One region of the Xenorhabdus bovienii SS-2004 genome, then DNA from elsewhere that is predicted to be linked to it. Evidence: predicted binding sites of a transcription regulator. Region 1 holds the regulator's gene; the other holds the start of a gene.
What was found. The regulator ArgR, encoded in region 1, controls arginine synthesis, uptake and breakdown. The targets are predictions, from matches to a motif close to ANTGAATAAAAATACANT.
Positions count from the first base shown of each region.

Region 2: a site for ArgR is predicted at 2,189-2,206, ahead of argC (N-acetyl-gamma-glutamyl-phosphate reductase). Genes of this name have one in related genera too.

Region 1 covers NC_013892.1:351,199-367,328, reverse strand. The annotation lists gene rlmE (23S rRNA (uridine(2552)-2'-O)-methyltransferase RlmE) at 41-670, opposite strand; gene yhbY (ribosome assembly RNA-binding protein YhbY) at 805-1,098, shown strand; gene greA (transcription elongation factor GreA) at 1,253-1,729, opposite strand; gene dacB (serine-type D-Ala-D-Ala carboxypeptidase) at 2,004-3,452, shown strand; gene cgtA (Obg family GTPase CgtA) at 3,512-4,690, opposite strand; gene rpmA (50S ribosomal protein L27) at 4,820-5,077, opposite strand; gene rplU (50S ribosomal protein L21) at 5,098-5,406, opposite strand; gene ispB (octaprenyl diphosphate synthase) at 5,659-6,630, shown strand; gene XBJ1_RS01535 (DNA-binding protein) at 6,658-7,038, opposite strand; gene XBJ1_RS01530 (DNA-binding protein) at 7,114-7,461, opposite strand; gene XBJ1_RS01525 (helix-turn-helix domain-containing protein) at 7,649-7,915, shown strand; gene mdh (malate dehydrogenase) at 8,028-8,966, opposite strand; gene argR (transcriptional regulator ArgR) at 9,495-9,965, shown strand; gene mpl (UDP-N-acetylmuramate:L-alanyl-gamma-D-glutamyl-meso-diaminopimelate ligase) at 10,092-11,462, opposite strand; gene fbp (class 1 fructose-bisphosphatase) at 11,634-12,638, shown strand; gene ppa (inorganic diphosphatase) at 13,053-13,583, shown strand; gene XBJ1_RS01495 (gamma-glutamylcyclotransferase family protein) at 13,653-14,000, opposite strand; gene tamB (autotransporter assembly complex protein TamB) at 14,003-16,130, opposite strand, start outside.
Region 2 covers NC_013892.1:4,079,468-4,095,597, reverse strand. The annotation lists gene metF (methylenetetrahydrofolate reductase) at 1-621, opposite strand, end outside; gene argE (acetylornithine deacetylase) at 985-2,142, opposite strand; gene argC (N-acetyl-gamma-glutamyl-phosphate reductase) at 2,245-3,249, shown strand; gene argB (acetylglutamate kinase) at 3,287-4,060, shown strand; gene XBJ1_RS18270 (argininosuccinate synthase) at 4,129-5,340, shown strand; gene argH (argininosuccinate lyase) at 5,388-6,767, shown strand; gene oxyR (DNA-binding transcriptional regulator OxyR) at 7,003-7,920, shown strand; gene sthA (Si-specific NAD(P)(+) transhydrogenase) at 7,912-9,309, opposite strand; gene fabR (HTH-type transcriptional repressor FabR) at 9,520-10,167, shown strand; gene XBJ1_RS18245 (YijD family membrane protein) at 10,193-10,570, shown strand; gene trmA (tRNA (uridine(54)-C5)-methyltransferase TrmA) at 10,667-11,767, opposite strand; gene btuB (TonB-dependent vitamin B12 receptor BtuB) at 11,956-13,806, shown strand; gene murI (glutamate racemase) at 13,751-14,614, shown strand; rRNA gene XBJ1_RS18225 (16S ribosomal RNA) at 14,990-16,130, shown strand, end outside.

The DNA.
Region 1 (16,130 bases):
CCTCATATTACAACTGTGTTAACAAATAGTAGTCAGGGTACTACAGTTTCCGCCCTGTCGCTACAATGTATACTTCACGCGATCGTGCCCGCGAAGCTTCTGGTTTACGAATTTTAACCTTCGTAAAAAGGGAGCGTATTTCCCTCAGGTATTCATCAAAGCCTTCTCCCTGAAACACTTTAACGATAAAACTGCCGCCAGGGGCCAGCACATCACGACACATACCTAACGCTAACTCAATCAGATACATGGATCGAGGAATATCGACCGCGGGGGTTCCACTCATATTGGGAGCCATATCCGACATGACAACCTGGACTTTATTATCACCCACTCTCTCAAGCAATGCTTTCAATACAAGTTCATCACGAAAATCGCCTTGAAGGAAATCAACTCCAACAATCGGATCCATTGGTAAAAGGTCGCAAGCAATCACCCGCCCACGATCACCAATCTGATTGACTACATATTGAGACCACCCTCCCGGAGAAGCGCCTAAATCAACAACGGTCATACCCGGTTTAAAGATTTTGTCGCTTTGTTGTATCCCATCAAGTTTAAACCAAGCGCGAGAGCGAAGCCCTTTTTTCTGCGCCTGAAGAACATATTTATCACTAAAATGTTCCTGTAACCAGCGACTAGAGCTTGCTGAGCGTTTTTTATTGGCCATTGTTCTTTCCAACTATACGAATAGAGAGCTATATTTTTGCACTCTCCTATCAAATCACGCCATACTTTTATGGTGATAGATACGAGATGGCGGTAGAATAGGCCGTTTTCAATCCCAACATAAGCAAAAAAACGATGACTCTTAACAAGAAACAAGTGCAATACCTGAAAAGTCTCGCTCATTCATTAAAGCCTGTCGTTATGATTGGTAACAACGGGCTGACTGAAGGCGTGTTGGCTGAAATCGAGCAAACTCTTTCGCATCACGAGCTTATCAAAGTCAAAGTTGCAGGCGAAGACCGTGAAATCAAAACTTTGATCGCTGAAGCGATTGTTCGTGAAACTGGTGCATATAATGTGCAAATCATTGGGAAAATGCTAGTTCTCTACCGTCCATCGAAAGAACGCAGGATTAGTTTACCGAAATAATCACAGCATATTTATACAAAAGTGCCATATCTACCATGATAAAAAAGGCCATCTCAGGCCTTTTTTATTTCCATATCAGCATAATGGCCGCTTGCCACGATTTCTCTGTAACAGTTTCTCACCCTCACAGGCAGGATTAAACTGTTTCCCAACATCAGAGATACTCGACATTCAGAACTTCATATTCCACTTTGCCGCCTGGCGTACTGATCACAGCAACATCATCCACTTCTTTACCAATCAGCCCACGAGCAATAGGTGAATTCACCGAAATCAGGTTCTCTTTGATATTCGCTTCATCGTCACCCACGATACGGTAAGTCTGTTCTTCATCAGAACCCATATTCAATACCGTTACCGTTGCCCCAAAGATCACACGACCATTATTAATCATCTTCGTGATATCAATCACCTGCGCATTGGAAAGTTTAGCTTCGATTTCCTGAATACGGCCTTCGCAGAACCCTTGCTGCTCACGAGCAGCATGATATTCCGCATTTTCTTTCAAATCACCATGCGCACGCGCATCAGCGATTGCGGTAATAATTTTAGGGCGACGTACATTTTTCAGATTTTCTAATTCTTCGCGCAATTTATCCGCGCCACGTACCGTCATCGGAATTTGTTTCATTTATCAAACCTCTAAATCAATCCTAAGACCAAACAACATCTTCCTGATTTTTGCAATAACAGCATAATGAGCACACCTTATCAGGCGAGTCTCCAGACAATAAAAAGAGAGCAAACTACAGTATACCCTGAAGTTCACATATCTATTTTGCCTGCTAATCTATTATTCTAACGTAGAGTTGATAATGGATCATCGTTTACTTTTTCCTGAATTTCACCTTAGTATTATTGATGTAAATATTTTTAGAATACTTTCACCTTCATATGCGAGATCTATGGCTCTTTTAAAGATTACCAGCAGAATAGCTTGTATGCTCAGTTTTAGTCTGAGCATTTTCAGTGCAAATGCTTCCTCAATAGAAGAAGATGCTCAATATTTGCCTGCGGGAACTGACTTCTCATTTATTGCCCAGAAAATTGGCTCAAAAACGCCCTTACTTGATTATAATGGGCAGCAATTGGCATTACCTGCCAGTACGCAGAAAATTGTGACGGCATTGGCAGCCCTGTTACAGCTTGGCAAGGATTACCGTTTTATCACCACACTGGAAAGTAATGCTGATATTTCAGATGGGATATTGAGAGGCAACCTAACTGCCCGTTTTGTTGGTGATCCAACGCTGACACGTTCGCAACTGCGCAATATGGTAGAAACGTTGAAACAATCCGGCATAAAACAGATTGATGGCGACCTCATCATAGACAGTTCAATTTTCTCAAGCCATGATAAAGCTCCGGGTTGGGTGTGGAATGACATGACCCAATGCTTCAGTGCACCTCCAGCCGCCGCAATTGTCGATAAAAACTGCTTTTCTGTTTCGCTGTACAGTTCAGAACAACCCGGTGAACTGGCGTTTGTCCGTGTTCCTTCTTTTTATCCTGTCAATATATTCAGTGAAGTAAAAACGCTGTCTAAAGGCTCTCCAGAAGCAAAATACTGTGAACTGGATGTTACTTCAGGTGAATTAAACAGATTTACTCTGACAGGCTGTCTGACACAACGCAGTGAGCCACTACCACTGGCATTCGCCATCCAGAATGGAGCTAGTTATGCAGGTGCCATTTTGAAAAATGAACTACATATCGCTGGCATTGAGCTAAAAGGTCACCTACGTCGCCAATCAGATCCTGAGCAACCAGAGAAGATTCTCGCTTTGAATGAATCTGCTCCATTGCATGTTCTGCTCAAAACCATGCTGAAAAAATCAGATAACATGATTGCCGATACCCTCTTTCGCACCCTCGGCCATCGCTATTTCAACGTGCCCGGAACATGGCGGACTGGTTCTGATGCCATTCGTCACATACTGAAACAAAAAGCAGGCATCGATCTAGGCAGTACCATCATGGTTGATGGTTCCGGCCTTTCACGCCACAATTTAATCACACCAGCAACCATGATGGAGATCTTGCAATTTATCGCGCAACATAATGATGATCTCGACTTTATCTCCATGCTACCAAAATCAGGTTATGACGGTACTCTGTCCTATCGTCCGGGACTCCATGAAGCGGGTGTAAATGGTAAAGTCTTTGCAAAAACAGGGTCACTGCAAGGGGTTTATAATCTTGCAGGCTTTATTACCGCTGCCAGCGGGCAGAAGATTGCTTTTGTCCAATTTATCTCTTCTTATTCTGTTTTACCTGACGATCAACGTACCCGCCGTATTCCTTTGGCTCGTTTCGAAAGCCATTTATATAAATCGTTATACCAAAATCATTGATCGAAAAAGGGCGCTTAAAAAGCGCCCTTTTATCATTCTTATACATCAGGAACGAAGATCTAGTGTTTATAAATAAACTCTATGCCTTCTTCGTCTCCCTCATCCCAGTCATCATCCAAATCATCGTCAACATCCGCATCAGATGATTGTTGTAACTGTTCCTTATGGTAATCATCCCACATGAATTCAACTTTTTCCGGCTGGGCTTCTGCCTCCACGTCCATATGGCGAGGCTGAGCTTTCATGAATTCCATGATGTCCCAGCAAAGCTCTTTCACACCCTGACGATTTACAGCTGAAATCATGTAATAATCACCTTCCCAGCCAAGCTCATCAGCAATGGCTTTTGCCCGCTGTTTAGCTTCTTCCGGATCGGTCAGATCGACTTTATTGAATACCAGCCAACGCGGTTTTTCTGCCAGTTTTTCGCTGTATTTATGCAGTTCTTTGATAATGATACGGGCATTTTCAACCGGATCAGATTCATCGAGCGGGCAGAGATCAATTAAGTGAAGTAAGACACGACAACGTTCCAAATGTTTCAGGAAACGAATACCCAAACCCACACCTTCTGACGCACCCTCGATCAAACCGGGAATATCTGCCACTACAAAGCTTTGCTCGTTATCCATCCGCACGACGCCAAGACTTGGCACCAGTGTCGTGAATGGGTAATCCGCCACTTTAGGTTTCGCCGCCGAAACAGAGCGAATGAAGGTGGATTTACCTGCATTAGGCATCCCCAGCATTCCCACGTCTGCCAGCAGCATCAGCTCCAGCATCAGCTCACGGCTTTCACCTGGCGTCCCCATAGTTTTTTGGCGGGGAGCACGGTTAACAGAAGATTTAAAGCGGGTATTACCAAGACCGTGGAACCCCCCTTTAGCAACCATCTGACGCTGCTCATGACGCACCATATCCGCAAGGACTTCCCCAGTCGCGATATCGCGCACACGGGTTCCTACTGGGACTTTGATGGTAATGTCTTGGCCACGTCTACCGGTACAACCACGGCTTTGTCCGTTTTGACCACGTTCAGCACGGAAGGATTTTTCAAAGCGGTAGTCAATCAGCGTATTGAGATTTTCATCTGCCAGCAGATAAACATCACCGCCGTCACCACCATCACCGCCGTCTGGCCCACCTTTTGGAATATATTTTTCTCGACGGAAGCTGACACAACCATTGCCACCATCTCCCGCTACAACCAGTATGCTGGCTTCATCTACAAATTTCATCACTTTTCTCCGTAGGATAACCACCGTAAAGCTGGATGGCTGCTGTACCCAGAGATGGCATAATTCAGAATATAAAAAGCCCCGCAACACACATTGCAGGGCTTCCGATTCGATTGAGACTCAAAAAATTTATTCAGCTACGATACTGATAAACTTACGGTTTTTTGAACCTTTAACTTCGAATTTAATTTTTCCGTCAGCTAATGCGAACAGGGTGTGGTCACGACCACAACCTACGTTGCTGCCTGCATGGAATTTAGTACCACGTTGACGAACAATGATGCTGCCTGCCAAAACAGACTCACCACCAAAACGTTTTACACCCAGACGTTTGCTTTCAGAATCGCGACCGTTACGAGTCGAGCCGCCAGCCTTTTTGTGTGCCATTAATCTGCTCTCCTAAAATCTTAAGCGATGCCAGTGATTTTAACATCAGTGAACCACTGACGGTGGCCCTGCTGCTTACGGCTGTGTTTACGACGACGAAACTTAACGATTTTAATTTTCTCGCCACGGCCATGAGCAACAACTTCAGCTTTAACTTTAACGCCTTCAACTACTGGAGCGCCGATCTTAATATCTTCACCATTAGCGACCATCAGAACCTGGTCAAACTCAACAGTTTCACCGGTTGCGATGTCCAGCTTTTCCAAGCGAATTGTCTGACCTTCGCTTACTCGGTGTTGTTTACCACCACTTTGGAAAACTGCGTACATATAAACTCCGCTTTCCGCGCACCCCCTAAAATATCTTTCCAGAGCGCGCTATAAAATATTCACAATAGGGCGCGAATTCTACGCAAAAACCGATTCGAAGACAAGTGCAGAATTAGAACAGATGAGAAAAAAACAGAGTTTTTCGATTGTCATTTATTTGAACGGTTTTTCAAGTACAATCGATACATCGTGATATCTGTTGATATGCTAATTTAATGAGCACAGCTCTGAATCAGAGTCCAAAGCCAAAACATGAATTTAGAATCAATAATTAAACTTACCGCTGATGATATGGCAGCGGTTAATGAAACCATTCTTAATCAATTAAATTCTGATGTTGCGCTGATCAACCAACTTGGCTACTACATTATCAGCGGCGGTGGTAAGCGTATTCGCCCAATGATTGCGGTACTGGCCGGAAAAGCACTTCATTGTGAAAAAGAAAAACATATCAAAGTTGCCGCCTTAATCGAATTTATTCACACTGCAACGCTATTGCATGACGATGTTGTCGATGAATCCGACATGCGCCGAGGCAAAGCGACAGCCAACGCTATGTATGGCAATGCGGCCAGTGTTCTGGTTGGTGATTTCATCTACACCCGATCGTTTCAGATGATGACTGATCTCGATTCTATGCGGGTACTGAAATTGATGTCCGACGCCACGAATGTCATTGCCGAAGGTGAGGTGATGCAGTTGATGAACTGCAATGATCCTGATACCTCAGAAGATGATTATATGCGTGTGATTTACAGTAAAACCGCTCGCCTGTTTGAGGTAGCGGCACACTCTGCGGCCATTTTATCCGGTGCGACACCAGAGCAGGAAGCTGCACTGCGTGACTATGGCCGTTATCTTGGCACGGCGTTTCAATTGATTGATGATCTGCTGGATTACGATTCAGATGACAGCACACTCGGTAAAAACACAGGGGACGACTTAAACGAAGGCAAACCTACACTGCCCCTTCTGCATGCCATGCATCATGGAGTCCCGGAGCAGTCTGCACTGATACGCAGTGCCATTGAGCAAGGCAATGGCCGCCATTTGTTAGATACCGTACTAGCAACAATGAAACAGTGTGGTTCACTTAAGTACACCCGCCAACGGGCGGAAGAAGAAGCAGATAAAGCCATTTCAGCGTTACAAGTACTGGATGAGTCTCCATATAAGGCGGCCCTTGTGGGATTAGCCCATGTCGCGGTACAGCGACTTTCCTGATCTGAGCTAATCAGTATCCCAGATTGCTCAATCTGGGATACTGTCTTTATTTTCAACCTCTTGAATTCCTATGTATTGGACTAGGCTAGCCAGCCCTTTCCTCAAAATGAACTTAACCATGCGTTCCCTTTCGGGTTTGGTTAATTGATAATAAGCTTCAATCCAAATCATGAACGGATCCTGACGCTTATTCCGATAATACTCGACCGAACTTTCACTGACGGCCAGTACATTCAGAACTTCTTCGGGCAAGCTGTTGACATGATATTCGAGAGCTTTCCCCTGTACTCCGCGCTTACGGCGTTGCTCCCAACCTTCGCGCCTTGCCATCAAATTGACGCCTTGGGGAGACGATGGCAGACCTGCGAGGCCAATGAGTTCTTTTGCAGAATACCAATCTTTTTTCATCTTTTTATCCTCGCTTTACATCGGAGCAGTGTAGAGGAAGCCAAATTTTAAACATTTGGCTTTTCAAAAGCTGCCTCAAGTAGCTATGATTTTTTCCAAAAAACTTCTTATGCCATCTCGTAATATCACTTCTGTAATCGCCTCCTTTTCTTCATCGGAGAGTAAATTAAATGCACTCACCCAAATGGATAGAGGATCTTGTTTCTGAACCTGATATTCAGGTGATATTTCATGAAGCTCCAGAGCCGACAATGTTGATTCAGGAAAACAAGAATAGTGATATTCAATAGCCCTGCCTTGAACACCTGCTCGTTTCTGTCTCAACCATTCTTCACGTTTTGCTCTGGCATTAACTCCTTGTGGTGATCTAGGTAACTCACCTACACCGGTCAACTCCATTGCCGTATACCACTCTTTTTTCATAATGTTTCTCTATTTTTGTAACCAAGTTCAAAAAAGAAGTTATTAAGAAAAAATTAGAAATATTTTTAGGAAAAATAATGTTATTTTATTTTCTTAATAACAGATTCGTGTTCGTTATTAATTTCACACTAACGCTTTAGTTATACCACTAATGTGGCTTCAAATTTAATAGGAAAGGATTAAAAAAATGATTTCTATGAAATCGGATTGGCATCCTGCTGATATTATTGCTGCTTTACGTAAACGCGGAACGACACTGGCTGCCGTTTCACGCGAAGCAGGGTTAAGCTCATCAACTTTGGCGAATACACTTTCTCGCCCATGGCCTAAGGGAGAATGGATAATAGCGAATTACTTAGGATTACATCCGGCTGAAATATGGCCTAGTCGTTATTTCGATCCACATACAGGAGAACTATTAGAAAGGAAAATTAGAGAAAAAAAGAATAATTAGCTATCAATATAATTATTGAAAGAAAAACCGCTAGTTATTTTTGAGCTAGCGGTTTCAGTTATCTAATATATTTAACTTAATTCGTATATTAATAAATTACAAATTAAATGAATTAACCGTTAATAAATTTCTCGCCTAATTCGATATCTTTTTTGAGAACGCCCAACATACTATCCAGTGACTTCTGTTCAAAATCGCTAAGTTTGCCGATATCTAAACGTTCTTCGATACCATTTTTACCTAAACGAACAGGCTGAGCGAAGAAACGGGCATATTTACCATCACCTTCTACATAACTGCACTCGATGACATTGCTTTCACCCTGCAAGCCACGGATCAAAGAAAGACCCAGACGTGCCGCTGCCTGCCCCATAGACAGAGTTGCAGATCCGCCACCTGCTTTCGCTTCAACCACTTCAGTACCTGCGTTCTGAATACGTTTGGTTAACGCTTCAACTTCTTCATCAGTGAAGCTGACGCCCTGAATTTGCGACAGCAATGGCAGGATAGTCACACCAGAGTGCCCACCAATAACAGGCACTTCCAATTCCTCAGAGTTCTTACCTTTCAGTTCTGCAACAAAAGTATTGGAACGAATGATATCCAGCGTTGTAATACCGAACAGACGGTTTCTGTCGTAAACACCTTCTTTTTTCAGAACCTCAGCCGCTATCGCCACAGTAGTATTCACAGGGTTCGTGATAATACCGATTAATGCTTTTGGACAAGCCTTAGCTACCTGCTGAACCAGATTACGGATGATACCCGCATTGATATTGAACAGATCTGAACGATCCATGCCTGGTTTACGCGCCACACCTGCAGAGATTAATACAACATCTGCGCCTACCAATGCAGGGGTTGCATCTTCACCAGCAAAACCAGTGACTTTCACTTCCGTTGGGATATGACTAAGATCGGCTGCCACACCTGGAGTCACCGGAGCAATGTCATACAAGGAAAGTTCTGAACCTGAAGGAAGCTGGGTCTTGAGTAGAAGGGCAAGTGCCTGACCAATACCACCGGCTGCACCGAGAACTGCAACTTTCATCCTGATACTCCTTAAATAAGTGCTGTAAAAAACTTAAACCTGTCTGGTTAAGAGCCTGAACCTATTTCCCTACATTCAATGCATGTATGGGATAGATTCTCAGCCCCACTGATCACTACGTATTAAGAACAATCTGTTAACAGACAGATTATCTACCTAATGGCTTGATGATGAAACACCAAAGTTATTTTATTCTAGACAAAAGGCTTATCTGTTAATGAGATAACGGACACTTTTTTGAGAATTAATCCTGTTATATTATTAATAACTTAGTTGATTACCTTACTCTTATCTCCCAAACCAAACAACACCATTTAATTAACAATATATTTACCATACTCAAAATGTGGGAAAGGAAACGCAGAGAAAATGTACACATGAGTATTACTGACGACTAATAAAGATATATTGGGAGAATGAAAATAATGTAATTATGATTATTATTTTAGTTTTTTCTTCTCTTCCTTGAATAAAAATTCACTCTTTCGCATAATCATAGCTTCATAACGGATTCAATGATGGTGAAATATGCGTGTTCCTTCGAAACAGGAAGATTTGGTCAAGGCTTTCAAAGCCTTATTGAAAGAAGAAAAATTCAGCTCTCAAGGTGAAATAGTCGCAGCACTTCAGGAAGAAGGCTTTGAAAACATTAACCAATCTAAAGTTTCCAGAATGCTGACTAAATTTGGCGCAGTCCGAACCCGTAATGCAAAAATGGAGATGGTCTACTGCTTACCCGCAGAATTAGGTGTTCCCACAGCCACAAGCCCATTGAAAAATCTGGTCTTAGATGTCGATTATAATCATTGTGTTGTGGTTATTCGCACCAGTCCGGGCGCTGCACAGTTGATTGCACGCTTACTGGATTCCCTGGGTAAAGCAGAAGGAATACTTGGCAGTATTGCAGGGGATGACACTATTTTTACGACACCAGCACAGGACTTTACAACAAAGCAGCTCTATGAGGCTATTCTCGATCTTTTTGATCAAGAACTTTAACCCTGTCGTATAACCCAATAGATTTCAAGTTGCAGCACGGCGGCAGACAAACGGAACCCTGGGAATATATAGATTAAAGAGGATCGCACAGCTAATGCGATCCCCCCACTCTGACGATTTTGACAATCAAGCCTCGTGCACTTTCTTACCCAGCTCAGTCAGCAACTTCTCGTGAATGCCATCGAATCCACCATTACTCATGATAAGAATGTAATCACCCGGTTGTGCCGCCTCAACAATCATACGTACCAAAGCATCAATATCTGCACTCCAACGAGCAGGTTGGATGCAGTGTTCTGCAATTTCTGCTACCTGCCACGGAATATTGGCAGGTTGATACAAGAAGACTTCATCAGCACGCCCCAGAGAAGGCGCAATATCATTTTTGCTCATGCCCATTTTCATGGTATTTGAACGCGGTTCTAGCACAGCAAGAATACGAGCGACACCGCCAACTTTACTTCTCAGCGCTGCCAGTGTCACCAAAATTGCAGTGGGATGATGAGCAAAATCGTCATAAACTGAGATACCATTCACTTCACCACGCAATTCAAGACGGCGGCGCGCATTGATAAAATCGCCCAGTACCTGACAAGCATCCGCAGGCTGAACACCAACATGATGGGCAGCCGCAATTGCGATCAAACCATTGTGCATGTTGTGTTCACCCACCAATGACCAGTTCACTTCACCAACCTGTTCACTTTGATGGAACACTTGGTAGATGCTGCTATCCTGACTGACTTTCTTCGTTTGCCAGTTACCTGTTTCCCCGACATGTTCCAGCTCACTCCAGCATCCCATTCCTATCACATGTTTCAGGTTAATGTCATTATCGGGTACCAGAATCTTACCACTTCCCGGCACAACCCTGACGAGATGGTGGAACTGCTTTTGGACGGCCGCTAAATTTTCAAAAATATCAGCATGATCAAATTCAAGGTTATTCATGATTAGCGTGCGGGGGCCGTAATGCACAAATTTTGAACGCTTATCAAAAAACGCGCAGTCATACTCATCCGCTTCAATCACGAAAAATGGACTTTCACCGATTTGTGCTGAAACGTCAAAATTACCCGGCACACCGCCGATCAGGAACCCCGGCTTATAACCGCAGGCTTCTAAGATCCATGCTAACATTCCTGCGGTTGTCGTTTTACCATGCGTTCCAGCGACGGCTAACACCCAGCGTTCTGGCAAAACATGATCATGTAGCCACTGTGGGCCAGATGTATAAGGAATGCCACGATCCAGCACCGCTTCCACACAGGGATTACCACGTGTCATGGCATTGCCAATGATTACCATATCTGGCTCAGGATCGAGCTGTGAAGGATCATATCCTTGAATCAGCTCAATGCCCTGTTTTTCCAGAAGGGTACTCATTGGGGGATACACATTGGCATCAGAACCAGTAACTTCATGACCTAATGAACGAGCGAGGATCGCTAGCCCTCCCATGAAAGTACCGCAGATGCCAAGAATATGAATACGCATTTATTTCTATCCAATATCATGAAGTGTGTCACTATTCTAACCATCAATGCTGAGATTAGAAATGCAATAGCCTATCAATCATCCCATTCTTTAGCTAAACTGCCGCGCATGAGTGCGACACGCAAGTGCAGCACGCTCTCTAAAACCACAACAAAATTCAGGGCTTTCGTCATGAAAACATTAGGCGAATTCATCGTCGAGAAACAGCAAGACTTTCCTCATGCTACGGGTGAACTGACCGCACTGCTTTCTGCCATCAAACTGGGTGCCAAAATCATTCATCGGGACATCAATAAAGCTGGTCTGGTGGATATTTTAGGTACCAGCGGCGTATCGAATGTTCAGGGCGAAGTTCAGATGAAGCTGGATTTGTATGCCAATGAAAAACTGAAGGCTGCATTGAAAGCGCGCGGTGAAGTAGCAGGTATTGCTTCTGAAGAAGAAGATGAGATCGTTGTCTTTGATGGCGACCGTGCAGAAAATGCGAAGTATGTTGTTTTGATGGACCCACTGGATGGTTCTTCGAATATTGATGTAAACGTTTCCGTCGGGACTATTTTCTCAATTTACCATAGAATTACACCTATTGGGCAGCCAGTTACCGAAGACGATTTCCTGCAACCGGGAAATCGTCAGGTTGCGGCGGGTTATGTGGTCTATGGCTCATCCACTATGTTGGTTTACACCACAGGTTACGGAGTTCATACATTCACTTACGATCCCTCACTCGGCGTATTCTGCCTGACTCATGAAAAAGTTCAATTCCCTGCCAAAGGCAATATGTACTCCATCAACGAAGGAAACTACATCAAATTCCCGATGGGCGTGAAAAAGTACATCAAATATTGCCAAGAGCAAGACGAAGCCACCCAGCGCCCTTACACCACCCGTTATATTGGCTCGCTGGTTGCAGATTTCCACCGCAACCTGCTGAAAGGCGGCATCTATATTTATCCAAGCACCGCAAGTAATCCAACAGGAAAATTGCGTCTGCTGTATGAATGCAACCCGATTGCTTTTTTGGCTGAGCAGGCTGGCGGCAAGGCCAGTGATGGCAAAAACCGAATTCTAGATATCACACCAACCCAACTGCATCAGCGTGTTCCTTTCTTCGTGGGAACAAAATCAATGGTGGAAAAAGCCGAAAGCTTTATGGCTGAATTTCCAGGTGAGTAAGTAGGTTTGTTGATTGAATAGTTAATTTAATGAAGGGGCGAAGTGTCGCCTCTTTATTAACAACGCGACTTATCCTTTAATTTGTTGAGCAACACGCTTAACGCAACGACTTGCTCTCAACGTTAACGTCACTTTTTCCTGCCGATTATCTATATTGTTCCCTTAAGTTCTATACATACTCTTTTTCTATTTATATTTGTTCACGAAATCATTCTGTTCATGACTCATGAACCAGACAGAAATGTGAACAATAAAAAAGTAAATAATCACTTTTTATCCAATACAACAGATTTTATAACACCCAATTACTGAGCTGTATGGCGTTCAACGACTGGAAAAATGCGGGGACTTTAAGTCTGTTTTGGCTATAATAGCCCGCACTCCATTTTGGTTTGAAATTAAAGGAAACCTTTTATGAGCCTGAACAATGTACCGGCCGGTAAAGAACTGCCTGAAGATATCTATGTCATCATTGAGATCCCTGCGAATGCAGATCCGATCAAATATGAAGTAGATAAAGAATCTGGCGCACTGTTTGTAGACCGTTTCATGTCTACTGCAATGTTCTATCCTTGCAACTACGGTTACATCAACAATACTCTGTCCCTTGATGGTGACCCTGTTGACGTGCTGGTTCCTACCCCATACCCATTACAGCCAGGTTCCGTTATTCGCTGCCGTCCCGTTGGTGTTCTGAAAATGTCCGACGAATCCGGTGAAGATGCGAAATTGGTCGCTGTTCCTCACACCAAACTGAGCAAAGAATACGATCACATCAAAGATGTGAACGATCTGCCAGAACTGCTGCGTGCCCAAATCACCCATTTCTTTGAACATTATAAAGATCTGGAAAAAGGCAAATGGGTGAAAGTTGACGGTTGGGACAATGTCGAAGCCGCTAAAGCTGAAATCCTGTCTTCTTTCGAACGCGCTGCTAAAAAATAATCCTGAGGGATAACAGCGAGTTTTGGTCATAAAAAACCTCTGCCACCACATAGAGGCAGAGGTTTTTATTTATTCTTCTTCGTGGCGCTTGATCCAGTCACCACATGTTATCCGATGCAGTCCATCAACAGGCAGTCTATATAAATAGATCCATGCACTGCCGTAAGGTGTTTTAATCAATTCCCTTTCGTATTCCTGATAATTCTTTTTCAAAGCATCCAGTTCTGTCAGGATGGATGGCGTAATGCGATATACTTCGCATTCAATTGTCCCTTCGCCACGGATCACCGCTGGATAATGTCCCAGGTCATAAATTTCATAACCTTCTAACCTATGTTCTCCTAGAAGTTGGGCATAGGTCATCCAGTGGTGGTTACCTTGTTTGCGCCTCAGGCTGCCATAAACAATTACTCGCATTTTTAAAACTCAAACTCATAGAGCAGATCTAAAGCCTGATCAATACCAGATACCGCATCGAGATACAATCTTGGCATTACACGATAGCGTAATGTCAAGGTCGCCAGAGAATCAAAAATACCAACACCGTATTTCACCTGCAAGTTGTTGGTTATCTTGCCGCTGACGACAACCTGAGATTTGTCACCCACACCCTGAGTATCTAAAGCTAAATCAGAAACACCAAAAGTTTCACCAATCTTGCCAACCAATTGACCACTTTGGGAAACGCCCAAACCAATTAGCATGGAAGTCATTTGGTTATTGTCAGAACCACTCTTCTCCAAACCTTCACCACGCAGAAGATAAGACAGTGCTTCCTGCTGTGATTTTGCTGGCTCAGAGAAAATTTCAACTTTGGGTTTATCCGCCAATCCCGTAACTTTCACACCAGCGACAACCTTATTCGCCGTCGAGTCGGGGTTACGGATCGCTTCAATGTTCAGCATTGGCTGTTCCGGCGGGCCGGAAAATATAATTGTGCCCTTGCGTACCAGCAAATCCTGCCCGTAGGCATGGAAACGACCATCTGGAATATCAATTTGACCATTCAACCCCAGCCCCTGTTTATCCTGAATGACTTTCAAGACCCCCTTAAGTTGAGCTTTCAGACCAAATGCATTCAAACGGACATCATCACCAATGCGAATATTTAAGTTACTTTTAACCAGAATGGACGATTTTTTCTTTTCTATCGGCTGGAGATTTTTATCTAGCATGACTTCGTCAGAAGAAATACCCACAGCAGACTCTGGTAATTCCTGCACCGTAATGCGTGCCCACGGAATATCCACATTCCCATCAAGTTTCAGTAAATCAGGCGTAGCTTCAAGTACCAAATTAGGGCTAACATCAATTTTCACCATTGGCGGCACTGTCACACGCAATTTTTCACCATTCGCGGCAATTTTGGCATACCATGCGTTCAAATTACGCCAGTCAGCATTGCCGTTAAGGTTCAGCTGCCCTTTAGGCGTTTTGATAACACCCTCCAAGCCAGAGCGGACACCATCAAAATAGATAGCTAGCTGGCCTTGAGTGATATCAAAAGGTAACCAGTGACTTACGATTTGAAGGTCATCCGTCTTAAGCTGACCAAACAACAGCGGATTTTTTACATTACCACCGAAACGCAGGTTGGCATTCAAGCCTCCTTCCGCTTTTTCGTCTTTACCCAAGATCGGTTTAATCAGCTTTAAAGAAAGAGCTCGAATATCCACATTCCCAGATAGCTTGCGGCGGCCTTCCAGATCATCCACCTGAACATTGCCATTTAATTGCCCATTGCCTGCCAGCTTAAATAGCCATGCCACATTTGCCTTACCATTTGTTAGTCCTGCATTCACTGTTAACGTTTCAAAATCAACAGGTAATGCAGCTCCCTCAACCATTTGGTGAAGCTGAACCCCATTTCCTTGCAAGACGACTTTAGCCTGTGGCAAAGCCTGTCCCGCCGTCCATTTGACATTGGCATTCCCGCTGAACACGCCTTTAACTTGAGTCATTTTATCAAGGAATGGCTGAATCATGGCCAAATCAAAACGTTTAAGCACCACTTCAGCATGGCCACTGGCTCCCGCCTCAATCGGTTTGGGAACACAGATCTGTGCATTCGGGTTAAGCCAGCAATGTGTTCCTATTGTTACTTTCTGCTGTGGATTCAGGTAATCAATGACCATCGCCTTATTTAGGCGCCACTCACCGACAGGAGTATCAAAGTAGGTATTGTTGATAGTTCCTTGCCAGCGTTCCTGACTGCGGTCAAAGCGACCACTGAGTGCCAATTGACCTGATACGGGGTTGCCCTCAATGTTCAAATGTAAATCATGCTGCTTTTCCGTGCCCTTAGCATTTAGCATCAAATTATTGATGATTAAATCCGCCTGTTTCAATTGATGAACAGCAACTGAGAGCTGTCCTTCAATCTGTTCAGCCGAGCGCACATCTCCCTTAATCGTGGCGCTATCCACTTTCAGATCATTCTGCCACCGCACATTACGTGCATTTAAATCTGCCACTATTTGTGGTGCTTTCATGTTACCGCGCAGTTTCACATTACCGATAACCACACCGGACAATCCTGGCAGTAAT
Region 2 (16,130 bases), 500 kb from region 1:
AATTTCCACATCAATTCCCGTTGCAACACAGCGATCGCGAAAACGCAGGTAACTTTCTACATCAAAAAAGAATTGGGTAATGGCGCGATTTGCTCCCGCATCAATTTTGCGTTTCAGGTTAATCAGATCCGACTGAGCACTTTTCGCTTCAGGATGCACTTCTGGGTAAGCAGCAACGGAGATATCAAAATCCGCTTCTTTTTTTAAGAGCTCAACTAAGTCGGCACCATACATTTCCGGTTTACCGTTGCTCTCGGGTAAATCACCGCGCAATGCCACAATGTGACGAATACCACTCTCCCAATAATCGTGAGCAATATTACGCAGTTCCTCACGGTTGGCATCAATGCAAGTCAAGTGAGGGGCAGCATCAAGGCCGGTTTTGTCTTTAATGCCCTTGATGATGCTATGAGTGCGGTTGCGTTCACCGGAATTGGCACCATAGGTTACGGAGACAAATTTAGGCTTCAGTTTGCTTAAGCGCTCAATGGAATTCCACAGGGTTTGCTCCATCGCAGTCGTGCTGGGTGGAAAGAACTCAAAAGAAACACGAATCTGCCCTTCAAGCTCAGCCAAATTCTGATTCAGCGCTTCTCGCTGATTAGCGTGAAAAAAACTCATACCCTGTATCCTTGTAAATCAGCGGAATATTTTGACCCGCTTACGTTTAGATGCTTAAGTGTTTACATGTCTATACGTTTAGATGTCTAAATAGAATGGGCTAAGCATTATGTTTAGTCAACAGCAAAGTGACTTATCCGAAATGAGGAATATTCAAAATGATCAGGAAAGAAATTCATGTTGGGCAGAGCAAGAGAAACGCCTGATTTAATTGGCTTGTGAACGGAGCTATGCGGATTATGAGTGATACTGAGAGGAATTTATGAAGTTTTGTGCGTTGTTTTGGTCAGAAAATAGCGATAAACCCCGACGCACTTATCGGGGTTAAAACTTTTACTGGATATTCTCTCAATTGTAGTAAAATTAATGGGTTTGCAGGCAAAAATGCTCAATCAGCTGAGAAATCAATTTTCTGGTCGGCTCAATAAATTCCATACCTAAAAATTCGTCGGGCTGGTGTGCCTGTTCAATTGATCCTGGTCCCAAGACTAATGTCGGACACAATTCCTGAATAAAAGGCGCTTCAGTACAATAATTGACGGTTTCTGCTTTCGCTCCCAACAAATTTTCGATCACGCCAACCAATTTGTGATCGGTCAGGCATTGATAACCCGGAATGGGGGGGTGGAGAGGAGTAACGCTTAAACGTCCCGGCCAGCGCTGTTTCACCGGCTCTAGTGCTTTATGCAGTAATTCGTCCATATCCTGCACGGTCAATCCGGGCAGCGGGCGAATATCCATATGCAGTTCACAGCAGGCACAGATGCGGTTTGCCGCATCACCACCGTGAATATGGCCGAAATTCATAGTTGGATGAGGAATAACAAATGCTGGATTGTGATAGCGTTCCTGCAAGGTAGTGCGTAATTCCATCAATTGCGTGATGGATTCGTGCATGAGTTCAAGTGCGTTGACACCACGTGCGGGATCGCTGGAATGGCCGGATTTTCCCTCAATGCGGATAACATGAGCTAAGTGTCCCTTATGCGCATGGATAGGCTGTAACGATGTTGGTTCGCCAATAATGGCGAAATCAGGCCGAATGGCGGTATTGGCAGCAAAATAACGCGCGCCTGCCATCGATGTTTCTTCATCTGCGGTGGCCAGAATGTAAAGCGGATGAGTTAGTTTACTGGGATCAACATCCCGCAGAGCATCAATGATGAAAGCAAAGAAGCCTTTCATATCAGCAGTACCGAGTCCGTAAAGCTTGCCATCGCGTTCGCTCAGTGTGAATGGATCTTGTGTCCAGCGTCCCTCATCGAATGGCACAGTATCTGTATGACCACATAACAATAAACCTCCAGAACCACTACCCAATGTTGCCAGCATATTGAACTTGCCACGGGTTTCAGGAACGGGCTGAATCTCAATGTTAAAACCAAGGTCTTTCAACCAGCCAGCCAGCAGGTTGATTAATATTTCATTACTTTGATCCAGTTCAGCATCGGTTGCGCTGATGGAAGGTGTAGCAATGAGCTGATGATATAATCTAATAAATGATGGTAATTTAATATTCACTGTTGACAGCCCTTACTCATGATAGTATCAATATTCATGCATTATAATTGAATATAAATGCAATAATGTGATTGGGTTACTACTACAAGGTGAATAAGTCCCATGTTGAATACGCTGATAGTTGGTGCCAGTGGCTATACCGGAGCAGAGTTAGCAGCATATCTACAACGTCATCTCCATGTCCACCTTTCTGGCTTAATGGTTTCGTCTCAAAGTTCAGATGCGGGGAAATGTTTTTCAGATCTCTACCCGCAGTACAAGGGCATTGTTGATTTACCTTTACAGCCGCTGACTGATGTGGCTGAAGCAGTGAATGGTATTGATGTCGTCTTCCTCGCCACTGCCCATGAAATCAGCCATGATATTGTGCCGATATTTCTACAAGCAGGTTGCACAGTCTTCGATTTATCCGGAGCCTATCGCGTACAAAATACACAATTTTATTCAAAATACTATGGGTTCGAGCATAAAAATACGGCTTGGCTTGATAAGGCAGTTTACGGGCTGGCGGAGTGGCAGGCGGAAAAAATCAAAACTGCCCAGTTGATCGCGGTTCCCGGCTGTTATCCCACTGTTTCTCAGCTTTCATTGAAGCCTTTGCTGGAAAAAAATCTGCTGGATACTGAACAATGGCCCGTTATCAATGCTGTGAGTGGTGTCAGTGGAGCAGGCCGGAAAGCAACCATTAACAACAGCTTCTGTGAAGTTAGTTTGCAGCCTTACGGGATTTTTAATCATCGTCATCAACCCGAGATCGCGACACATTTAGGTACTGAGGTCATTTTTATCCCTCATCTGGGTAATTTCTCGCGGGGTATTCTCGCTACGATCACCTGCAAGTTGAAATCAGGTGTAACAGAAAAGCAAATTAGGGAAGCCTACCAGCTGGCGTATCATGATAAACCGTTGGTGCGTCTATACACGGAAGGTATGCCGGCATTGAAAGCCGTCGTGGGTTTGCCATTCTGCGATATTGGTTTTGCTGTGCAAGGACAGCACCTGATTATTGTCGGTGCTGAGGATAATTTGTTGAAAGGCGCGGCAGCACAAGCAGTACAGTGCATGAATATTCGTTTTGGGTTTGCAGAAACTCAGGCATTGCTTTAATTCCGGCAGATTTTAATACCGACAGAGGATAAATCCGATGGAACCGTTAGTTATCAAATTGGGTGGTGTGTTGTTAGACAGCGAAGAAGCGCTGGCGCGGTTATTTTCCACATTGCAGTCATATCGGAAGACGCATAAGCGCCCGTTAGTCATTGTACATGGCGGTGGCTGTTTAGTTGATGAACTGATGCAGAGATTGCAGTTACCGATTGTGAAGATACAGGGCCTGAGGGTAACGCCAGCAGATCAGATTAATATCGTGACGGGGACATTGGCAGGAACTGCTAATAAGGCACTGCTGGCTTGCGCGATAAAATACCGATTGCCTGCGATTGGATTGTGTCTGGGAGATGGTGGTGTGGTGCAAGTTTCCCAGTTTGATGAGGAATTCGGCCACACTGGAAAAGCTCATCCGGGTAAACCCGATCTCCTGAAAATTTTGCTGGATGTCGGTTATATGCCAATTATCAGTTCTATTGGTATCACCGAAAATGGTGAGCTGATGAATGTGAATGCAGATCAGGCGGCAACCGCCATTGCGCAGGTGTTAAATGCGGATCTGGTCTTTCTGTCTGATGTCAGCGGTATTTTGGATGGAAAAGGCCAGAAAATCCCAGAGCTAACAGCGGAAAAAATAGAACAGCTCATTGAGCATGGCATCATAACTGACGGCATGATTGTGAAAGTTAATGCGGCCTTAGAAGCGGCAAAAACGCTGAAGCATCCGGTTGATATTGCAAGCTGGCGACATACCGAACAATTAATTGCATTATTTAATGGCATACCCACAGGTACGCGAATTTCGGCGTAATTGGCTTGGTTTTACCGATTAGTGGCACAGTATTTGACTGATATGAACAAAAATAAAAGGTTATCCCTATGACTAAAAGCATTAAAAAAATCGTTCTAGCATATTCTGGTGGTTTAGATACATCTGCGATTATTCCTTGGTTGAAAGAACATTATGACAATTGTGAAGTTGTCGCATTTGTTGCTGACGTTGGTCAAAGCCGCGAAGATTTAGAAGGTGTGGAGCAGAAAGCGTTGCGATCTGGTGCGTCGGAATGTCACGTTATCGACCTGCGTGAAGAGTTCATCAAAGAGTATGTTTATCCCGTACTGAAAACGGGCGCATTGTATGAAGGCAGCTATTTGCTTGGTACATCAATGGCACGCCCAATTATTGCCAAGGCACAGGTCGAACTGGCGCTGAAAGTGGGCGCTGATTCTGTAGCTCACGGGGCAACGGGCAAAGGTAACGATCAGGTTCGGTTTGAAAGTACTTATACTGCGTTAGCGCCGCATCTGAAAGTGGTTGCTCCGTGGCGTGAATGGGATCTGCGTTCCCGTGAGGCTCTGCTTGATTATCTGAAAGTCCGCGATATTCCCACCACCGCCACGCTGGAAAAAATTTACAGCCGTGACGAAAACGCATGGCATATCTCAACCGAAGGCGGGGTATTGGAAAGTACATGGAATGCTGCCAATAAAGATTGCTGGGTGTGGACAGCAGAGCCAGAAGATGCGCAGAATGAGCCAGAATATGTCACCGTCACGGTTGAAAAAGGTGAGGTGGTTGGCGTGAATGGTAAGGGGTTGTCACCCTATCAATGTCTTAATGCATTGAATGAACTGGGAGCCAAACATGGTATCGGCCGTATCGACATTGTGGAAAACCGTTTGGTAGGCATGAAATCCCGTGGTTGTTATGAAACACCGGGTGGAACCATCATGATGGCCGCATTGCGGGGAATTGAACAGTTGGTGTTGGATCGCGACAGCTTCAAATGGCGTCAGCAATTGGGGTTGGAAATGTCCTATGTCGTCTACGATGGTCGTTGGTTTGCACCATTGCGCCAGTCGATTCAGGCTGCTGCGGAAACGTTGGCTGACAGTGTCAGTGGGGCAGTGGTCTTAAAACTGTATAAAGGCCAGGTGACCGCTGAACAGAAAAAATCGACATACAGTCTCTATTCTGAAGAGTTCGCTACTTTTGGAGAAGATGAAGTCTACGATCACCGCCATGCAGAAGGGTTCATTCGCCTCTATTCGCTTTCTTCACGTATTCGTACACTGAACAGCAAAAAATAATTTCTGAGCAATTAACCTTTATTAAATAGAGAAAACAGGAACGACATATGGCACTTTGGGGCGGACGTTTCAGTCAGGAAGCCGATCAGCGATTCAAACAATTTAACGATTCTCTGCGTTTTGATTATCGCTTGGCGGAGCAGGATATTATTGGTTCTGTTGCATGGTCAAAGGCGCTGGTTACGGTGGGAGTATTGGTTTCCGAAGAACAGCAAAAACTGGAACTGGCGCTGAATGAGTTACTGGGTGAAGTGCGGGCCAACCCCAAGGCCATTTTGAAAAGCGATGTGGAAGATATTCATAGCTGGGTGGAAGGTCAACTTATCGCGAAAGTGGGCGATTTGGGGAAAAAACTTCACACAGGTCGTAGCCGTAATGATCAAGTCGCAACTGACCTGAAACTGTGGTGTAAGGATCAGATAGCCGATATTCAGCAGGCACTTGTGGAATTGCAACAGGCGCTGGTGATTACGGCGGAGAATAATCAAGATGCGGTGATGCCCGGTTATACCCATTTGCAGAGGGCGCAGCCAGTCACTTTCGCTCATTGGTGCCTCGCCTATGCCGAAATGCTGGATCGTGATGAGAGCCGCCTGCAAGATGCACTGAAACGGCTGGATGTCAGCCCACTGGGCTGTGGCGCACTGGCGGGAACAGCCTATGATATCGATCGTGAACAATTAGCATCATGGCTCGGTTTTGCCTCGGCAACACGTAATAGTCTGGATAGCGTTTCCGATCGGGATCATGTTCTGGAGCTATTGTCAGATGCCAGTATCAGCATGATCCACCTTTCACGCTTTGCTGAAGACCTGATTTTCTTTAACAGTGGAGAAGCGGGTTTTATTGAGTTATCAGATCGGGTAACTTCCGGCTCTTCCCTGATGCCGCAAAAGAAAAACCCTGATGCGCTGGAGCTTATTCGTGGCAAATGTGGCCGGGTTCAGGGCGCATTGACGGGCATGATGATAACGCTGAAAGGGCTTCCCCTCGCTTATAACAAAGATATGCAGGAAGATAAAGAAGGTTTGTTTGATGCACTGGATACATGGCGGGATTGCCTGCATATGGCGGTGCTGGTGCTGGATGGCATTCAGGTGAAACGCGGGCGCTGTGAGGAAGCTGCAAAACAGGGTTATGCCAACGCGACTGAACTGGCGGATTATTTAGTGGTAAAAGGAGTTCCATTCCGTGAAGCGCATCATATTGTTGGTGAAGTGGTAATTGCGGCCATAGCGGAAGGTAAGGCGCTGGAAGAACTGTCTTTGTTTGAACTGCAAAAATTCAGCGAAGCTATTTCGCTAGATGTGTATGACGTTTTATCGCTGCAATCCTGTTTGGATAAACGGCTGGCAAAAGGCGGTGTATCACAGCAACAGGTGGCACAGGCGATTGCAGCGGTTAAACAGCGGTTAACGATAGATTAGCCTGAGAACATAATATAAGCCTGCCCAATCCGGCAGGTTTTTCTATATTAAATTGTAACAAATCTTTTAGTAAAGCAGTGCTGGTTTCTGAAGAGGAATACTGTGAGTTTACTGCCCATAAACGAAATGATGATGTAATAGTAATTTTTTTGATGAATTTGATAGTTTTATTCCCTCGTGCATATAATGATTTATTGATCAATTCTATCATTGATATCAAATACTGAGGTTGGGAATGAATATCCGCGATCTGGAATACCTTGTAGCGCTTGCCGAATATCGGCATTTCCGCCGAGCCGCTGATTCTTGTCATGTTAGCCAACCGACACTGAGTGGGCAAATCCGTAAACTTGAAGATGAGTTGGGCGTGATGCTGCTAGAGCGCACCAGTCGTAAAGTGCTGTTCACGCAACAGGGAATGTTGCTGGTGGAACAGGCCAAAACGGTATTGCGAGAAGTGAAAGTCTTGCAGGAAATGGCGTATCTTCAAGGTGAAAGCATGTCTGGTCCTCTGCATATCGGCCTTATCCCCACCGTTGGTCCCTATATCCTGCCTCTTATCATTCCTGAGTTGCACAAGCTGTTCCCCAAGCTGGAAATGTATTTACATGAGGCTCAGACTCAGAACCTGTTGGCGCAACTCGATAGCGGAAAACTCGATTGTGTCATTCTGGCTTTGGTAAAAGAAACCGAAGCGTTCATTGAAGTGCCACTCTTTGAAGAACCGATGAAACTAGCAATTTATGAAGGGCACCGATGGGCGAATAGGACGCATATCAAAATGGAAGAGCTTGCTGGCGAAAAATTATTAATGCTGGAAGATGGACATTGTTTGCGTGATCAGGCGATGGGTTTCTGTTTTCAGGCTGGAGCCAAAGAAGATACTCATTTTAGGGCAACCAGTCTGGAAACCCTGCGTAATATGGTATCAGCAGGCAGTGGGATTACATTGCTGCCTGATTTGGCTGTGCCAAAAGAGAAAAAACGCGATGGTGTCTGCTATCTGGAATGTATCGAACCAGAGCCTAAACGTACGATTATCTTGGTTTATCGCCCCGGCTCACCTCTGCGCAGTCGCTATGAGCAATTGGCAGAGGCGATTCGAGCTAAAATGGGTGACTATTTCGAAGTTTTTGGCAAAACATTAAAATAACCGATTTAACCCATTGAGTGCAGCAACACGGTAGGCTTCTGCCATTGTTGGATAGTTGAAGGTTGTATTAACGAAATATTCGATAGTATTGCCTTCTCCTTTTTGTTCCATAATGGCTTGGCCGATATGGATGATCTCTGCGGCACGTTCACCAAAACAGTGGATGCCCAGAATCTGTTTTGTTTCACGATGGAACAGGATCTTTATACTGCCAACATTCATGCCGGCAATTTGCGCCCTTGCCAGATGTTTGAATTGGGCGCGCCCTACCTCATACGGGATTTTCATCGCAGTGAGCTGCTGCTCGGTTTTACCGATTGAACTGATTTCAGGAATGGTATAAATCCCTGTTGGAATATCTTCCACCAGATGCAGGTTGGCGCTTCCGGTCATGATAGCTTTTGCGGCAATGCGCCCCTGATCATACGCAGCAGAAGCCAGACTCGGATAGCCGATGACATCGCCAACGGCGTAAATGTTCTCATTGCTGCTCTGATAGACGCGATTCACTTTCAGTAAACCACGGCTGTCTGTTTCCAGACCGACATTTTCCAACCCTAGCTTATCTGTATTGCCGGTGCGGCCATTGGCATACAGTAGACAGTCTGCCTTGACCTTTTTGCCGGATTTCAGATGAACAATCACGCCATCATCAAGACCTTCAATTTTTTCATATTCTTCGTTATGGCGGATGACCGTGCCACTATTCCAGAAATGATAGGACAGGGCATCAGACATCTCTTGATCAAGAAAAGACAGCAGATGATCACGGGTATTGATCAAATCCACCTTAACGCCCAGCCCTCGGAAGATAGAAGCATATTCACAGCCAATCACCCCCGCGCCGTAAATGATAACGTGGCGTGGTTCATGATCCAGTTGCAGGATGGTGTCGCTGTTATAAATACGGGAGTGAGTGAAATCAACATCAGGAGGGCAGTAAGGACGGGAACCAGTGGCAATGATTATCTTATCTGCACTTAATATATCAACACTACCATCAGCATAACGGACACTCACACGATGTTCATCAATGAATGCTGCCTCGCCCGCAAACATTTGGCACCGATTACGTTCATAAAAACCCTGACGCATTTTGGTTTGCTGGCTAATGACAACGTCAGCATGGCGCAGGATTTCAGAAAATGAGGAACGAAGAATGCGGGAGTTATCACTATAGAGGGGGTTTTGATTAAATTCGATAATACGACTGACAGCATGGCGGAGAGCTTTCGATGGAATTGTACCCCAATGGGTACAGCCACCACCGACACTATTGTAACGTTCTATAACTGCAACGTTTTTTTCCTGTTTCACCAGCCCCATTGCTGCTCCTTCCCCTCCGGGACCAGAGCCAATCACAATGGCATCAAAATGAGTATATTGCATAGAGGAAAGACCTGTTTTTACACAAAATAACAACTCTATCTTAACATTACTTGATGTAATAACCTAATGACCATACGGTTTTTATCCTATTACTTAGAAATGAAACCGGAGAATATGGGATAATAGCTTTAAGAGAACAATCACAGCAAACACAGCAGAATCTGATATATTTGCTTTATTATATAGTCGAATGGATATATCAGGATTGTGGTGAGTAACGTAACTGGTGTCAGAGCGAAACAGAAAGAAAAAACCCGTCGTTCCCTGATTGAAGCCGCATTCAGCCAACTCAGTGCTGAGCGGAGTTTCACAAGTCTGAGCTTACGGGAAGTAGCTCGAGAAGCGGGTATCGCGCCTACTTCATTTTATCGGCATTTTCGGGATGTGGATGAACTGGGGCTGACAATGGTGGATGAAAGCGGCTTGATGTTGCGTCAGTTAATGCGTCAGGCGCGTCAGCGTATCGCAAAAGGCGGCAGCGTCATCCGAACCTCTGTTTCAACGTTCATGGAATTCATCGGTAACAATCCCAATGCTTTCCGGTTATTACTGCGCGAACGTTCCGGTACATCGGCTGAGTTTCGTGCAGCTGTCGCACGGGAAATCCAACATTTTATTGCAGAGCTGGCAGACTACCTCGAACAGGCAAGCCACATGCCGCGTCATTTTACTGAAATTCAAGCTGAGGCGATGGTGACAATCGTATTCAGCGCAGGTGCAGAAGCGCTGGATATTGATGAGGAAAAAAGGCGTCGTCTCGAAGAACGTTTAGTTTTGCAACTCCGCCTGATTTCCAAAGGTGCTTATTATTGGTATCGGCGGGAACAAGAAAAAAAGACTGTCCCTAAAACCTCTTGAATAATAATGAAAGGAGAATAATACGATGGAACAATACCGCCAAGATAAAAGCACTATGTTGCTGGCTCTTATCGTTGGATTGGCAACACACGGAACTTTCTCAGCATTTTTCAACTCGCTTGTGCCTTTTTCAATTTTCCCGATTATTGCACTGGTATTATCTCTGTATTGCCTCCATCATCGTTATTTGAATTATCCAATGGCAGATGGATTACCAAAGTTGGTGGCTGGCTGCTTTTTCTTAGGAATCTTCATTTACAGCGCCATCATTCGGGTGGAATATCCAGAAATTGGTTCTAATTTCCTGCCTGTCGTGATTGATGCTGCTTTAGTATTTTGGATTTACAGAAAGATCAAAGGGCGTAAACAACAAGCTATACTCACTTCAGAAAGCCATGGCTGATTATTTTCCTGATAACGGCTGAAGGAATAACGCCACAAATTGATCGCTGTGGCGTTTTGGTCTCCCAACTAATTTTTCAGCTATAGTAGATGGTGATTAAATACGTTTTTCCAGTAATACACCACACTCCATATGGTGCGTATAAGGGAATTGATCAAAGAGTGCCAGTCGGCTTATTTTATGGGTTTGTGTCAGTGTTTCCAGATTCTGGCTGAGTGTTTCTGGATTACAGGAAATATAAAGAATCTGTGAGTATCCCTGTACCATTTTAACTGTTGCATCATCTAATCCACTGCGTGGAGGATCAACAAAAATGGTTTCACATTGATAGCTTTTTAGATCAATGCCATGCAGTCGGTTAAATTCCCGCTCTCCATTCATTGCTTGAGTAAACTCTTCTGCTGACATACGGATAATTTGCACATTATCAATTTGGTTCGCTTCAATATTAAATTGCGCGGCAGCAACCGAAGGTTTGGCAATTTCTGTCGCCAGTACGCGATCAAAGTTCTGTGCTAATGCTAGAGAAAAATTGCCATTACCACAATATAGCTCTAGTAGATCTCCCTTGGCGCCTTTTGTAATACCCACTGCCCATTCCAACATATGAGTATTGATGCTGGCATTCGGTTGCGTGAAACTGTTTTCAACTTGACGGTAAATCATCGTTTTACCCGCAATCGGCAGTTCTTCATCAATATAGTCATGGTCGAGTATGATCTTGGTTTTTGACGCTCGCCCGATCAGCTGAACATCAAATCCATTTGCTTTTAATTGATCACGTAGTGTGATGGCATGCTCGCGCCATTCATCATTCAACTTTTTATGATAAAGCAGAGAGACAATAATCTTATTACTGAGGGTTGACAGATAATCCACTTGAAACAGTTTATGACGCAAGAGTGAATTATCTTTCACGCCCGCAATGATTGACTGCATCATCTGGTTAATCAGCTCATTGGCAACCGGAAATTGATCAATACGAATACGTTGTTTGGTCTGCTGGTCAAACATAATGTGGTAAAGATCATCTTGCTCATGCCAGATGCGGAATTCAGCGCGCATTCTGTAATGTGATGCAGGGGAACGGAAAACCTCAGGCTCAGGTGCACTAAATGGCATCATCATTCCTTTCAGACGATGGACCTTTTCCATCAATTGATTTTCATAATCTTCCGTTGGCAAGACATTCTGCATTATCTGGTTCTCGTATGGTCGCGTTAAGAAAAATTTCCGAGCGGCATTGTAGGGAAAGTGAAAAGGATGTCCAGTTTTCTGGCACATGAGCCTCTTTTTGATAGGGGGTCATTCTGGACTGCTTCTCGCCTTCATCGTAGCATGACACTTTATTCGCTAGATTCAATATAGTTAGATGCCATTCTCTCATGACAAATAACAAACGTATCCTTTTATCTGCTGCTTCTGTGGCAGTGTTTTCTAGCTGGAGCCATTTTGCAGTTGCTGATAATCAAGAGCCACTGGTGGTGACCGCGAACCGCTTTAAACAGCCTGTTTCTTCAGTTTTAGCACCAATGACGGTGGTAACCCGCGAAGAGATAGATCGCTGGCAATCCAGCAGCTTGGTTGACGTTCTACGTCGCCTACCCAGTATTGATATTGCGCAGAATGGGGGAATAGGGCAACACGCTTCTTTATTTGTTCGAGGTACGGAATCACATCATACATTGGTGCTAATAGATGGTATTCGCTTAAATCAGGCGGGTATCACGGGTGCGGCCGATTATAGCCAGATACCGCTTTCAATGGTTCAGAGAATTGAGTATATCCGCGGTGCTCGCTCTGCCGTATATGGTTCTGATGCCATTGGTGGGGTAATCAATATCATTACCAAGCGAGAGCAAAAGGGAACAACATTGAATGCAGGTATCGGCTCGCACGGATACCAGAACTATAATGGTTCGACCCAACAGAAGCTCGGCGAGAATACCTTATTGACCGCAGCGGCTGGATATACCTATACCAAAGGATTCGATGTGGTGGCTGGTGGCGGTACGGGCGGGTATCGTCAGCCGGATCGTGATGGTTTTATGAGCAAAATGCTGTGGCTGGGCGTTGACCATAAATTTAATGATCAGTTCAGTGGGTTTGCTCGTGTGCATGGATTGAATAACCGAACGGCTTATGATGCCTATTATGATAGTTATAATCAGATGCTGATAGATACTCGAGAGCTATTCAGTCGTACTTATGATGCAGGCCTTCAATTTACACAGGGAATTTATTCTGCACAATGGATTACCAGTTACAGCCATGTCAAAGATTACAACTATGATCCCAAATATGGGCGTTATGGCAAAGGCTCCAGCCTAAGTAACTCCAAACAATACAATGTGCAATGGGGAAATTCATGGCAAGTGAGTCATGGCGCAATTAGCGGTGGTGTTGACTGGAAAAGAGAATCGGTTGCGGCAGGTTCGAATAATATTCCTGTACAAAAAGACGTAGATAACACTGGCCTGTATTTGACGTCACAGCAAAAGATTCATGATGTCACGCTGGAGGGTGCTGTTCGTTCAGACCGTCATTCTGAATATAATTGGAATACCACATGGCAAACTGGAATGGGTTGGGAATTCATTGATGGCTATCGGTTGATCGTCTCGTATGGAACCGCATTTAAGGCTCCAACATTGAATCAACTCTATAGCAAATGGGGAAATGAAAGTCTCAAACCAGAAAAAAGTAAACAGTGGGAAGGTGGAATTGAAGGATTAACTGGGGCACTGAATTGGCGCTTATCTGTTTATCATAATGATATTGAACAACTGATAAATTTTGCCAATAACCGCTATGAGAACATTGGTAAGGCAAAAATCAAAGGTGTTGAATGGACAGGAACCATGGATACCGGAATATTCCAGCACCAATTGACATTACAGTATGTTGATCCGCGTGATGGCAATAATAAGCAGCTAGCTCGCAGGGCTAAACAGCAGGTTAAATATCAATTAGATTGGGAATTATACAATATTGATTGGGGAGTAACCTATCAATATATCGGTCAGCGCGATGATGCAGATTATAGTGTTTATCCTCCGAAGCCCCTTAAATTGGGTGGCGTCAGTTTATGGGATATCAGCGCATCATACCCAATCACTAACCACCTCACAATCCGTGCTAGAATAGCCAATCTGTTTGATAAAAATTATGAGACAGCGTATGGCTATCGCACCCCAGGCCGAGAATACTTTCTCACTGGAAGCTACAACTTCTGATTTACCTAAAACCGCCCGACCAACGATTCTAATTTTTGATTCAGGTGTGGGCGGTTTATCTGTATACCAAGAAATTCGACAATTATTGCCGGAGCTCCACTATATATATGCTTTCGATAATGAAGCATTTCCTTATGGAGAAAAAACGGCGGAAGTGATCATTGAGCGGGTCGTTCAAGTTGTCGATGAAATTCAGAAAAGACACCCCCTGGCTATTGTCATCATTGCCTGTAATACAGCTAGCACGGTTAGTTTGCCTGCATTGCGCGAACGTTTTTCTTTTCCCGTTGTTGGTGTTGTGCCCGCAATCAAGCCTGCGGCAAAGTTGACTTGTAACCGAGTAATAGGATTATTGGCGACACGGGCTACAGTCAATCGCGACTACACCAAAGAATTAATTGCAAGATTTGCCACGGATTGTCAGGTTCATTCTATAGGTTCTGCAGAATTGGTAGAGTTAGCCGAACGAAAACTGCATGGTGAGAAGATCCCACTGGAAATATTGGAAAAAATTCTCAAACCGTGGTTGAGAATGAAAGAACCGCCAGATACTGTCATCTTAGGTTGTACTCACTTCCCTCTGATTGCAGAAGAGCTTTCACAAGTTTTTCCTGATGGCACACGATTGATTGATTCTGGAGCTGCTATTGCGCGTAGAACGGTGTGGTTGGTGAAGAACCAAAATAGTTTATTTTTAACAACGGCGGATAATTTGGCTTATTGCACAAAAATAGACCTAAATAGCGAGGCTCTGCGACCCGTATTACGAGATTATGGCTTCCTTACGCTGGAAAAACTGGCAACTTAAGTGAAATTTGTTGCAATAATCATCAGTTGGTGGTTTTTCTCAAAAAAACTATTGCCAGGCACGGAAAAGTCCCTATAATGCGCCACCACTGACCGACGCTGAGCGAAGACACGCCGCCGAGGCCAGCGGGAGAAAAGCCCTGAAAATAAAGGCTTGACACCCGGCGAGGAAAGCGTAAGATACGCAGCCTCACGATACGGAGCCCTGCTCCGGTCGGACCGCTCTTTAACAATTTAATCAGACAATCTGTGTGGGCACTCACAAGACAGTATCGACAGCATCGCAAGATGCCGAAAACTTTAAAGTCTTAAAGAGTGACTAAAACAGTTAATTCATTACGAACTAACAGTAACAATTCTTTGAGCATCAGACTTTTAATTGAAGAGTTTGATCATGGCTCAGATTGAACGCTGGCGGCAGGCCTAACACATGCAAGTCGAGCGGCAGCGGGGGGAAGCTTGCTTCCCTGCCGGCGAGCGGCGGACGGGTGAGTAATGTCTGGGGATCTGCCCGATGGAGGGGGATAACCACTGGAAACGGTGGCTAATACCGCATAACCTCTTTGGAGCAAAGTGGGGGACCTTCGGGCCTCACGCCATCGGATGAACCCAGATGGGATTAGCTAGTAGGTGGGGTAAAGGCTCACCTAGGCGACGATCCCTAGCTGGTCTGAGAGGATGACCAGCCACACTGGGACTGAGACACGGCCCAGACTCCTACGGGAGGCAGCAGTGGGGAATATTGCACAATGGGCGCAAGCCTGATGCAGCCATGCCGCGTGTATGAAGAAGGCCTTCGGGTTGTAAAGTACTTTCAGCGGGGAGGAAGGCAACAGCGTAAATAGCGTTGTTGATTGACGTTACCCGCAGAAGAAGCACCGGCTAACTCCGTGCCAGCAGCCGCGGTAATACGGAGGGTGCAAGCGTTAATCGGAATTACTGGGCGTAAAGCGCACGCAGGCGGTCAGTTAAGTTAGATGTGAAATCCCCGGGCTCAACCTGGGAACGGCATCTAAAACTGGTTGACTAGAGTCTCGTAGAGGGGGGTAGAATTCCACGTGTAGCGGTGAAATGCGTAGAGATGTGGAGGAATACCGGTGGCGAAGGCGGCCCCCTGGACGAAGACTGACGCTCAGGTGCGAAAGCGTGGGGAGCAAACAGGATTAGATACCCTGGTAGTCCACGCTGTAAACGATGTCGATTTGGAGGTTGTGCCCTTGAGGCGTGGCTTCCGGAGCTAACGCGTTAAATCGACCGCCTGGGGAGTACGGCCGCAAGGTTAAAACTCAAATGAATTGACGGGGGCCCGCACAAGCGGTGGAGCATGTGGTTTAATTCGATGCAACGCGAAGAACCTTACCTACTCTTGACATCCTCAGAATCTGCCAGAGATGGCGGAGTGCCTTCGGGACCTGAGAGACAGGTGCTGCATGGCTGTCGTCAGCTCGTGTTGTGAAATGTTGGGTTAAGTCCCGCAACGAGCGCAACCCTTATCCTTTGTTGCCAGCACGTGATGG